Regions from separate parts of the Marinomonas sp. THO17 genome, predicted to be linked through region 2. Evidence: predicted binding sites of a transcription regulator. Region 2 holds the regulator's gene; each other region holds the start of a gene.
What was found. Region 2 encodes FliA, which starts transcription of late flagellar genes. Its sites were predicted from a motif close to CTAAAGTTNNNNNNNNNNCNGCCGATA; they were not measured.
Positions count from the first base shown of each region.

Region 1: the regulator FliA is predicted to act here: its motif matches at 3,137-3,163, upstream of flgM (flagellar biosynthesis anti-sigma factor FlgM).
Region 3: the regulator FliA is predicted to act here: its motif matches at 2,412-2,438, upstream of ABXS85_RS15520 (flagellin).

Region 1 covers NZ_AP031575.1:3,254,079-3,258,258, forward strand. The annotation lists gene trpD (anthranilate phosphoribosyltransferase) at 1-723, shown strand, start outside; gene trpC (indole-3-glycerol phosphate synthase TrpC) at 749-1,564, shown strand; gene ABXS85_RS15410 (OsmC family protein) at 1,602-2,009, shown strand; tRNA gene ABXS85_RS15415 (tRNA-Arg) at 2,125-2,200, opposite strand; gene ABXS85_RS15420 (flagellar protein FlgN) at 2,281-2,760, opposite strand; gene flgM (flagellar biosynthesis anti-sigma factor FlgM) at 2,787-3,098, opposite strand; gene flgA (flagellar basal body P-ring formation chaperone FlgA) at 3,213-3,905, opposite strand; gene ABXS85_RS15435 (chemotaxis protein CheV) at 4,043-4,180, shown strand, end outside.
Region 2 covers NZ_AP031575.1:1,585,621-1,589,800, forward strand. The annotation lists gene ABXS85_RS07485 (protein phosphatase CheZ) at 1-583, opposite strand, end outside; gene cheY (chemotaxis response regulator CheY) at 594-986, opposite strand; gene ABXS85_RS07495 (RNA polymerase sigma factor FliA) at 1,030-1,767, opposite strand; gene flhF (flagellar biosynthesis protein FlhF) at 1,863-3,218, opposite strand; gene flhA (flagellar biosynthesis protein FlhA) at 3,320-4,180, opposite strand, start outside.
Region 3 covers NZ_AP031575.1:3,276,117-3,280,296, forward strand. The annotation lists gene ABXS85_RS15515 (hypothetical protein) at 957-1,238, shown strand; gene ABXS85_RS15520 (flagellin) at 2,487-3,518, shown strand; gene ABXS85_RS15525 (flagellar protein FlaG) at 3,581-4,000, shown strand; gene fliD (flagellar filament capping protein FliD) at 4,037-4,180, shown strand, end outside.

The sequences.
Region 1 (4,180 bases), 1.7 Mb from region 2:
AAAGTTGCCAAGCACGGGGGGCGTTCAGTATCTTCCAAGTCTGGCAGTGCGGATGTATTAGAACATGCTGGTATTTATCTTGGATTAAATGCGGAACAAGTTTGCCGCTGTGTCGAAGAGATTGGCTTGGGCTTCATGTTTGCCCCTAATCATCATGCCGCTATGAAACATGCTGTCGGGCCACGAAAGGAAATGGCGACCCGAACCATTTTTAATTTGTTAGGTCCGCTAACGAATCCAGCCAACGCGAAACGGCAAGTGATGGGTGTTTTTCATCAGAAGTGGGTGCGTCCGATAGCTGAAGTGCTAAAAGCATTAGGCAGTGAACATGTGATGGTAGTGCATTCGGTTGATGGTTTGGATGAAATCAGTATTGCTGCACCGACTTATGTGGCGGAATTGAAAGATGGTGAGATTACTGAATATCAGATTCAACCAACAGACTTTGGTATCTCGTTGCAGTCAATTGAAGATATACATGCCTACGATGCTGAGCAGAGTCTGGCCCTGATAAAAACCGCTTTAGATGGCAAGGGTAAAGTGAATCCTGCTCGCGATATTGTGGCCTTAAATGCAGGTGCAGCTATTTACGTTTCAGGTGTTGCATCCACTCTAGCTGAAGGAGTAAGTATTGCCGAAGATGTTATTGGCGGGGGCACAGCGAAAGTTAAAATGTCTGAATTAGCCAGTTTTACACGTTGTTTTATGGACACTAACTCATAAAAGAATTGCGAGGAGAAAGTGGATTATGCAGGTTGAAACACCGACTATCTTAAAAAAGATTGTGGCACGTAAGTTTGAAGAAATTGCTGAGCGAAAAGCGCATACGCCATATCATAATTTGGAAGTAGCGGCGTCTGTTGCCAATGTACATAATGCTCCGCGAGGCTTTGCACAAGCCTTAAAACATCAGATTGCCATGGGTAAAGCCGGTGTGATTGCGGAAATAAAGCAGGCTTCACCAAGTAAAGGAATCTTGCGTGAGCCTTTTTATCCAGGTGAAATCGCCAAATCTTATGAACAAGCAGGTGCTGCTTGCCTGTCGGTTTTAACCGATCAAGACTTTTTTAAAGGTCATGAAGATTATCTAGTGGAAGCAAGATCAGCCTGTAAGCTTCCTGTGATTCGTAAAGACTTTATTGTTGATGAATACCAGGTGATTGAAGCGAGATCCATTGGCGCCGACTGTATTTTGTTAATTGCGGCCTGTTTGTCTGGTGAAAAACTACAGGCACTGGATACTATGGCGCGAGACCTTGGTATGGATGTGCTGGTGGAAGTGCACAATCAGCCGGAATTGGATTTGGCGCTTGAGTACACGCAAACGGAATTATTGGGTATTAATAATCGCGATCTACATACCTTTGAATTGAGTCTGGATCATACTTTTGAATTAATGAATAAGATACCAAAAGACAGATTGATCGTGACGGAAAGTGGTATTCACACCCATGAAGATGTGGCAGTAATGCGTAATCACGGAATCCATGCGTTTCTTGTTGGCGAGGCTTTCATGCGCGCCGATGATCCTGGTGAGAAGTTAGCCGAGTTGTTTGAATATTAATTGACTGTGGCGGTATAGGAATAAGATAAGGTTGTATATGAAAACAAATGTGAGTTGGCAAGAAGATGTTCATTTTACCGCTGAGACGGGATCTGGTTTTAAGGTTGAAATAGACGGAAATCAGGTTGCAGGTCCTCGTCCAATGGAATTGATTTTGGCAGGATTAGGTGGTTGCACTTCTTACGATGTGGTTGGTATTTTGAAGAAGTCTCGGCAAGATGTTGTGTCTTGCGTGGCGAAAATTGATGCTGATAGAGCGGATACAGTACCTGCTGTATTCACTGAGATCAGAGTGCATTTCGTGGTGACTGGACGTAACTTGAAAGAGACTGTGGTCGCCAGAGCGGTCAAACTCTCGGCTGAAGAGTATTGCTCTGCATCTCTCATGTTAGAGCGTGGCGGTGTTAAGATCGAGCACAGTTATGAGATAGTGGAAGTCGAGTAAGAAGAAGCTCTGCTATTTGCAAAGTTTGACTGATTTAACAAGTGATTGATTTAACAAGTGTTAGATGTAAAAAGAGCTTATGGCTCTTTTTTTGTTTCATGACGTTTTGGTTTTATGGCGTCCTCACCAGGACTCGAACCTGGAATAGCTGCTTAGGAGGCGGCTGGTATATCCTGTTTACCTATGAGGACTTAATATTGAGTATTGTATACTTTTGATTGTTAGAATATCAAATGATAAAAAATTATATCATTTTGATTTATATGCAGTTTTAAGCTCTTCCTAAGGTTTGCTTACTGCTGATAGGGCGAGTGGATCCACGAGAGGTGTAGACCTTGTTTTTATTGTTGTGACCTTGCATTAGCTCAAATAATTGTTTGTTTCGTTTCTGCAAAGTGCTGAGAATTTGCGCATTGGTGTTGTTCTTGGTTTTACACACCTTTAGAAGTTCTTCACACTCTTTCATTAAAAGTCTAACTTCGTCCAATGAACTATCTTGGTCTTTTAGCCAATCTTTAAAATCCTGCTCGGTGGGATCTTTACGATCAAGGACATCAAATTTGATAAGAAGATTAATCCGCTTATCATTTAAGGTGTTCATTTCGTCAAGAAGAGCTTGCTTTTTTTCAGCCAGAGAAAGGATCAGATGGTTGTCTTGCTTGCCTAGTGCTTGTCGTTCTTCGTCGAGAAGAACGGACAGTTCTATCAGTATTTCTTTGCTTTTGGTGAAGATGGGGGAGATAGGGATCATAAGATCAAGCCTTCAATGGTCGCAGATTAGAATAGCGAATCCATTGAAGCCATGTTGTTTGCGAGACGTTGGGTGTCAATCTTGTATTCACCAGCCGCTAGCGCACTTTTGATTTGCTCTACTTTTTCCATATCGACCTCAGGCAAACTGTTCAATTTAGCCTGTTGATTTTGTAGTGTTTGTGCTGTGCCGCTAAGACGAACGGTATCCTCAGCCATGGTACCACTTGGTGTACTGCCTCTATTTTCAGTTGCACTAGCTGCCGCGTCATCTTTGTGCGCGCGCTCGCTTTTGTTGATCGTGCCCTGATTTGATAGACCTGTTAAATTGATTGCCATTGGGTTTTTCCGCCCTTAAATGATTTGCATGTCTATGATGTCGGCTGAGCCTAGAAGAACTTTAGTCAAAAACCTCACAAAAGGGAAATTTATATTTGTTTAAGCTCTAAGTACTCAATAGTTTACAAGAACCTCACTGTCAGTTACAACTTTAGCGTATATAATTCGTCCTGAACTAGCGTTTTTGACACGAATTTGTTGTCCCTTTACGCCATTCTCTAAAGCTACGCCGTTCATTCGCACCATAATGCTACCACTATTGGCCGTGATAGTAATGGCGTCACCTTTTTTTATGAGTGTTGGTAAACGCGTTAAGTTGTCTGTGATAAAGGTATTAATGCGTATATTGCGCGAAGCGATCAAACCAAATGGTGGATTGTCTTGAGTATAAATATGACCTCTTAGGTCAGCTATGTCTACTTCGCCAATATCTGTGTTTTCCTGTGTGATGCTCTGTCCTCGATTAATTGGGGTGATGGCGCGAATGGCAGGAATTCGAATGGATTGTACGGCAGGCAAGTAGGACTTCCAGATTGGGTTGTCACAGCTGATTTCGTAGTTGGTACGCTGTCGGGCTTCTGGACGCTGGTTTTGAATGCTGATGTTACCGTCGCTGCAATCGGGTAAGTAGTTGAGTGAAGCCAAATTATTAAGCTTTATTTCGATGGATGCTTGAGGGTATATAGCAGACAAGCGCGGTACTTCAACTTGGTTGATGAAGCGGTTAACGATTTCTTCAAGTGATTGTGCCTGAAGAAAATTGATTTGGAGACAAAGCAAGGCCAAAAATAGCCTTTTGATTCGCATGATTGGCACTCTTTGTTTATGATTTCGTTATGAATAAGTTAGTAAATTGTTAATATTCACTCTATCATTGGTGAATGCATTTTAACAATTTTGAGGGTTTCCCCTCATTATGCAGTTTATACATTTTGGAGGCGTATATGGCTGGGGTTCTAGATACAGTTAATCAACGTACACAGCTGGTCGGGGAAAATAGACTTGAATTGTTGTTGTTTCGCTTAAATGGTAAGCAAATCTACGGTATCAACGTTTTTAAAGTGAAGGAAGTATTGCAGTGC
Region 2 (4,180 bases):
TCAGTTCATTTACTCTAGAAATTACTTGACCCGTTAAGTCCTGGTAGCCTTGTTCTAGAAGAATCGTATTTAGATTTGAATGCAATGTGGTAGCGCTTTCGTCAGCGTACGACAAAAAAACGTCGATTCGCTTATACAAATCTCGAAATTCTTGCGGCGATAAATCCCGTTGAATTAAGCGTCCCCAATCTTTTCGTAGCTCACGCGCCTGTTTTTGCAGCTCACTGGCAACTGGCACACTACTGTCAACCATGTCCATGGTCTTATTGGCAGCTGCACTAGTTGTTTCAATAACATAGGTCAGTCGATCGGACGCATCCGTTATCTTAGAAGAACCTTCTGACTCTTCATTAACAACCAAGTCCATCGAATCAATTTGAAAATCACGAATAGCATCATGCAGACTTCGCGTTAGGCATCCCACTTCGTTATAAAAGCTGTTATGTCTAGCTTCGCTTAACTCTTGGATAATCTTTATCGCACCACTGAAATCACCGACTTCAATATGGTTCAAAAGTTCTACAGCGCCATCTTTTACTTGTTTTTCAAAATCCACTAGTCCAGATCCCAATTTATTTGACATCTAAATATCCCTATTTGGCAGCATCGATTCGTTCGAATATCTTCTCAATTTTTTCTTTCAGTGCTACGGCTGTGAAAGGCTTAACAACATAACCATTCACACCAGCTTGTGCTGCCGCAATGATCTGGTCACGCTTTGCTTCTGCCGTTACCATTAATACTGGGATACTTTTCAACTTCTCATCAGCCCGAACGGCACGCAATAGCTCAATACCCGTCATTCCGGGCATGTTCCAGTCCGTTACGAGGAAATCGATTGTACCAGCTTGAAGTATTGGTAACGCAGTCGTTCCATCATCCGCTTCAACTGTATTGGTAAACCCTAAATCCCGTAACAAGTTTTTAATGATTCGTCTCATTGTCGAGAAATCATCAACAATCAGGATCTTCATGTTTTTATCCAATGCAACCTCCACACCCCAAAGGTATATTTCCACAACACATAATTTAATCTCGCCAATCGCTCAACCTAGCACGTAATCTCATTGCCGCTTGGCTATGAATTTGGCTAACCCTTGATTCACTGACGCCTAAAACAGCACCAATCTCTTTTAAGTTTAGTTCATCATTGTAATACAAGGATAAAACCAACTTTTCCCGTTCTGGTAAATTCTCAATTTCAGCAGCTAATTGCCCCTGAAAACCACTTTCTTCTACCAATGCATATGGAGCATTTTCACTTTCACTTTCCGCTCCATCAAAATTATTTGCGTCAGAGTCTAGCATTTCTTCATAACTAAACAGCTGCGTCGACATGGATGAATGCAACATATCATGGTATTCATCCATACCAATTCCCATATGGGCTGCAACCTCCATATCGGAAACATCTCTTCCTAACTTTGCCTCAAGCTCTTTAATGGCGTTGGTTACTGCACGTCCATTTCGACGTACAGAACGAGGAGCCCAATCAGATTTACGCACTTCATCCATAATAGAGCCACGGATACGAATACCCGCGTAGGTTTCAAAGCTCGCACCCTTGGTTGACTCAAAGCGCTTATAAGCTTCAATCAAGCCCATCATACCTGCTTGAGTCAAATCATCTATATCCACACTGTCAGGCAATCGAGCTAATAGGTGATAGGCAATTTTCTTTACCAAATACCCATACTGCTCGACAATCGCATCAATCGATAGCGTTGCCTTTTTGGTGTAGGTGTCATATCCACTTTTGGTTTGCATAAAATCGTCTGAGCAACCTTCGTCTTTAAGTAAGTTGCGCATTCAAACTGTACTACATAGTTTGGCGCAACGCTTTCTGAAATAACATAATTTTACTAACTACCATACTTTAGTGACCCAAAAAGGTGGTTGTAGTGTTCTGCTGTATACACAGCACGACTAATTAAATTATGTGCTCGAGCTGGTTCAATATCATCTGGGATACGTTGACCATCAGCCAAATATACTACAGGTAAACCTTCTTCAATGACCACACTTATTGCCTCGCCTAAGGAAGCAGACTCGTCAAGTTTACTTAATACACAACCATCCAACTGCACTTGAGAGTAAACATCCACTACAGTTTTCAACACTTGGCGCTGGCTGGTACAAGGTAATACTAATAATTTTTTTAAGCTTGCACGGGCTCGTTTCATCATGAGCAATTGACGCTCAAGATTCGAATCGCGAGGGTTCATCCCTGCAGTATCCACCAAGACTAAGGAATAATGAGCGTATTTGGCCAAGACTTCGTTTAAATCCGAATACTCGTTTACCACCTCAACAGGAACGTTCAAAATGCGTCCAAAAGTACGCAACTGCTCATGAGCCGCTATTCGATAGGTATCTGTGGTAATTAACACCACACCTTCAGGACCATGCTTTAGCACATGTTGAGCGGCAATTTTACCAATTGAAGTTGTTTTACCGACGCCGGTTGGCCCCATAAAAGCAATACAACCGCTCAGCTCTGCACCACCAGAACGTACGGGAATATAATCGGCTAAATGCGCTAATAATCGGTTCCAATCGTCTTCTCGACCTTTCAGGTCAATATCATCCATTAAACGCGATGCGACTAAATCAGATAAACCAAGCGCTTTCAGTTGTTCACGCGCCTTGCCTTCCAACTGACCACGCTTAGATTGATGGTCTGAGCCTTCATTCTGGCGTTGTTCCAACATAGCACGAACTTGTTGTAACTCTCGTTCCATGTCACGAAGCTGTTGAGCACTTTCGGTATTTCGAATTGAGAGAGCTTCTTCCACTTCCGCTTTTTCAACGTCCTCTGCGGCAGGCATTTCAATTGGCGAAACAGCTTCATATCGATAAGACGGCTTAGGCGATACCATGTCAGAAGAAGGTTTGTTTGACTGGACGTGTTGCGAGGAAGTACCCCTTTGCTGTTTAGCACGTTCAATTCGTTCTAAATAATCTGCACTTGGGTCTTGCGTAAAATCTTGTCTTGCTGCTGGAGTAGATTCTTGACGACCAAATTGAGAGCGAGGAGAAGCAGACCCTTTTGACATGGAAGATGGCATAGAGCCATCGTAGTCAAGGGCCGCAACAATTTCTATCTCACCTGTCGGCAAACGCTGATTTGATAATATCACAGCGTCTGGACCTACAGCATCTCGAACTTTCCGTATCGCTTGACGCATGTCAGGTGCACGAAAACGCCTAATTTGCATGAATAACCTAATCCTTCCAGCTTATTTCTCTTACAAATCCATAGCTTACCCGAAAGAACAGAATAAATATAGCCACAATATTTACCATCAATAGGCAAACTTTATTGGCCTATTACACCCACCACTGTTATGCGCTTGTGATCCGGTACTTCCTGATAGGAAAGCACTGCCATATTAACCATGCCATAACGCATAAATCGCGCAAGCATTGGGCGAATAGGCGCTGATACTATGAGGATTGGCGTATTCCCCATAGCCTCTTGCTGTTCTGCAGATTGCCGCAAAGAAGTTTGCAATTGTTCCGCCATTTGCGGCTCGAGAATCAGCGCTTCTTCGTTTTTGATGCCAGACTGTTGACTTTGCTGTACTGTCTGCATCAGCATCTTTTCCAATTGAGGCTCTAACGTCAGCACAGGAATCTCTTCCACGCCATCTGCCAATGTTTGAATAATCAATCGTGATAATGCCGTTCTTACTGCCGCAGTTAATATCATAGGATCTTGTGTTTTTGGCTGCACTCCCATGATAGCTTCAGCAATGGTACGCATATCCCGTAATGGCACCCCTTCAATTAGCAAATTCTGCAACACTTTAAGTAGTACGCTCAAAGGCACTGTGTTCGGCACTAACTCTTCTGCGAGTTTAGGGTTGTATTGCTTCAACAAGCTAAGCAATTGCTGAACTTCATCATGGCCTATCAGTTCGTAGGCATGCTTATGCATAATCTGATTCACATGAGTTGCCACTACAGTACTGACATCCACTACGGTATAACCGAATGTTTGCGCCTGATCACGCTTTTTCGGATCAATCCAAACCGCGTCCAATCCAAATGAAGGATCCTTACCCGGCACCCCTTCAATGGTTCCAAATACCTGCCCTGGGTCGATCGCCAAGTCCTTATCCGGGTGTACTTCGGCCTCAGCCAAACTCACTCCCATCAAAGTCACTCGATAAGCATT
Region 3 (4,180 bases), 1.7 Mb from region 2:
TTGCGTGAATTACAGAAGGATTGGCTGTGAAATTAAAGGTGTTTGTACGTGGAATTGGTGAAATCTGTAAGTCACGAGCCGTAAATATATGGCTGAGAGTGATTGATCAATATGCACTAACGAATGCTTGTGTCCATAAAATTGTTGTCAGAGTAAGAAAACAAACAGGTAGAGATTTGAAGAACTTAGGAAAGGTGCGAACAGGCCCATTGGCGAAGGTGAATTTTATTGTATTGCTCTAGTGACCTAGGTGCATGTAGGAGCAGTAAGGGGATAACTCACTCTTATTCAAGGCAAGTTGCGCTGTCCAATATATGCATATTGGCAAGCGGCTTATCAATGAATAAAAGAGTTTAACCCTCGCTTGATAGCATACTTTTGACTGTCCTCATCCAGGATTCATGTTGGTTTTGTGGGGCTTTGATAAAAGTAGGTTTTCTTCGCTAAAACGGAGCGAAAGGTATCAGCGTTTTTGTTCGTTTTGCTCTAGATTGTTTGTTTCTGTGATGAAGCTCAGATGAGGTGTTCGTGTTTCTCCAGATATCAATGTACAGAATCTGGAGTGAAGTTTGGTACGAGCTTATTGTCAGATTTTTTGTTATCAGGGGGTTACTAATAATGCTGTTTTTGACGGTAAAGGAAGTGAGCTACCCCTGGGTAAAACCAGATTTATATGACTCTTCTATAAAAGGGTTTTGATTGAGGTTAAACAGTATTCGGCCAGTTTAAAAGATGGTTGTTTATCTTGTTTTTTAATGAATTCGAATGAGATCGAAAAGGTGAATTTATAGCGAAACTTTAACGAAATACACACTCGAAGAGAGTGAAAAATACCCATACACGCAGTGTGCAAAGAGCTTGTGTCAGATGATGCGATCTCAAGTAGCAGTAATCCAGCGTTTACAGTCATAAGAAACCTGTTTCTAGGGTTTCAGTGTCTATTAATAGGGCTGTATTTGGGTGCGAAGCAATGGTGTCGATATGCGCTAGGTAATCGTTATGCCGAAAACTTTGTCTTGAAGGGACCTAATGAAAAGTGGGTGTACCAAGCTGAAAGTATTTTAACTGAGCATAATCAAGTGCTGGAGCAATTTGGCAGGGTAGCTTTGTGCCAAAAAAACGAGAGCATTATCGCCGAAATATCGGCTTTGATAAGCGGCTCTAGTATAGCGGATTTATTACAGGCTTCAAACTGCTTTGATAGGAAGCTTGTTGCTGGATTGAGCGAAATAAAGTGAGTCGCTAATTGGTAGTGGATGTCATTGCTCAGTTGTCATTGCCGAGTTGGCTCAAAAGGTCACTGACGATTCTGATGAAACTCAGTCTGGATTGTACTGATTGGGAGAGTGTCTGGAGCGTGTCTAGAGATGGTGCGAATAGATTGCTTTTGGCGGCGAGCTTGTGTGCTGTCCCAATGCTCTGCATTCATGTGGATCTGCTTCGGCTCTTTCAGAAGGCTGGTTGTTACTTTCTCTAACTCAAGGAGCCAAGTGACTCTTTGGACTGTGAGCAGAATAGGCGCGAAACCATGGAAGTTACCTTCTTTGTTAGTCGGCGGTGGATTTTAGTCGGCGGTGGATGTTTGCAGAGGGTAAACATCAAGGGATAAAGCTGTGTTGCTGGTGGGTAATGACGTATGACCTATGGACATATCGTTAATCGAGAAGCTTTTTAAGGCAAGACGAACTCGCCGTGCATTAGGCTGAGTGGTTATTGAACGGAGCAATAGCATGACGCAAAACAGAGGCTTTTGGGAAAGTGATTTTTCTCGGTATTTATTATGGCTGGGTTGCTTCTTGTTCGATTGGTTTTCGTTTTCTTATTTTTCTTATGCCAACTCAAGCTCAGTAGGGTCGGGATGAAAAGGTCTTTTGCTTAATTTGCTATCAAGATTAATGGGGGTCTTGAAGTTGGTGTGGCCTGTGGGTTTGTACTTTATAGCTTTGAATACCTTGTTAACTGCGCCATGAGGTTAGGTTAAGTGATGAAGTTTTGATGGATTTTTGAACAGATGAATCATGGATTTATCGTCATTTGAGATTCTTATATCTAAGTGATGGTGGTTGAAATGAACAGGTTGGATAGACAAAGCATTATTGCTTTTGAATGGGTAGAGATTTGCCATTCAAGGAGGTGATTTTTTGCCTGCAGTGGTTGGCTTTTGTCTTGATAAAAAGAATAAGAAGTGAGTGCAAAGGGGATTTTTTGGGCTGTGCTTTTTGTATGTGCACGAATGTGCTCTTTTTTTGGCTTTTTTTTCTCTTTAAGGCGTTAAAAAAGGCATTTTTAGGGAAAAATTTAAATAATTTAATTGTTTTTCTTTCTCCAGTTAAAACAATTAGTTAAGGCATTTTTTTGCCGCTTTTGGGGAGGTTTTTTTCCACCTATAGGAAAAAAAATTCCGAAACTGACTAAAGGTTTTAAAAACCTTGTCGAAAACTTTATACGATCTGCTTTGGCAGGATTTAAAAACCTAGGAGGCTATGATGGCTCTTTACGTAAATACAAATACCTCATCAATCAATGCTCAGCGTCAGTTGATGAGTTCAAGTAATTCTTTGGATACGGCTTTCCAGCGTTTGTCTTCTGGCTTGCGTATTAACAGCGCAGCGGATGATGCAGCAGGCCTTCAGGTTTCTAACCGATTGACCTCTCAGGTTAATGGTTTGAACCAGGCGGTTCGTAACGCCAATGACGGTATTTCTGTTGCCCAGACTGCTGAAGGCGCTTTGGATGAGACAACGAACATGTTGCAGCGTATGCGTACTCTGTCTATTCAGTCAGCAAACGGTTCCAACTCGGATGATGACCGTAAAGCGCTACAGCAAGAAATCACGGCTTTGTCTACAGAGATTGACCGTATCGCTTCTGATACTACTTTCGGTGGACGTGCTTTGCTTGATGGTACTTACAATGGTGTTTACCAAGTAGGTGCAGACGCTAACCAAACGATCAGTTTTGACCTAAGTTCTGGTGATAACCAGGATTACGCCAGTAATGGTGGTTTTACTATGGCTGGTCTATCATCTAATGCTGCTGAAGAAGCAAAATATCAAGCAGAAGTAGACAGTTACGATGCACGTGTTGCAGAATATGAGTCAGCAAGAGCGGCAGCGGAAGAAAATGGTGATGAGTTTACAGCGACTCCACCTCAAATGCCTGAGCCGCCAGCAAGCCGCTCTAGAAGTTTCGGTGATACTTCTGAAGGCTTTGGAACACCATCTGTTACTTCAACTGAAAATGCGCAAAGTATGATTGCTATTTTGGATAACATGATTGCTGCAGTAGGTTCTAAGCGTGCTGAATTGGGTGCGATTCAAAACCGCCTTGGTTCAAGTATCAGTAACTTAAGTAATATTTCTGAAAACGTATCTGCTGCACGTTCTCGTGTTCGAGATGCGGATTTTGCAGAAGAAACTGCGAAACTAACCAGTTCGCAAATTCTGCAACAGGCAAGTTCATCTATTTTGGCTCAAGCTAATCAACGTCCACAAACTGCGTTGTCTCTATTGGGTTAATTTAGCCATGCAAAAAGCTGGAGCCATGTTCCAGCTTTTGTTTCTTTTAGAGGGCTACTTATATGTCAATTAATTCTAGTGATTTTTCTAAGCAGTCTGTAGGAGTTGTTGCAACTAGACAAGATCAACGTATGGGGGAACAATTTAGAGCGCAGCAAGAAGTAAATGCCAAAACCGTTCGAAATTTGTCCGATAGTAATAAAGCAAATAGCCAAGACAATCACGGATATACCGGTGCGGCTAAGGTAGATAAGGAATTAATTGATAGCGCTAATCGCACAATGTCTCAATTGAATGTCCATCTATCCTTTGAAATGACCGAAGATCGTAGTAAGAATATTGTTAAAGTATTAGATCAAACAACCGGTGATGTTGTTCGACAAATGCCGACCGAAGAGTTTTTGAAGATGTCGGCGAGAATTGATGCTATTATGAGTCAATTAAGTGATGTTAAAGGAACATTGGTTAATAGCGAAGTTTGATTTGTAGGTGTAAGCGGTTTTTACTGGGAGATTTGTATGGCAATTGGCTCATTAGGTGCAGGCAGTGGAATGGATCTAGAAAGCCTTGTAACAGACATGGTGAGTGCCAGACGAGATACGAAAGTAAAATTATACCAAGACAAACTAGCAGGCTATGAAGCAGAGCTCTCTGCATTAGGG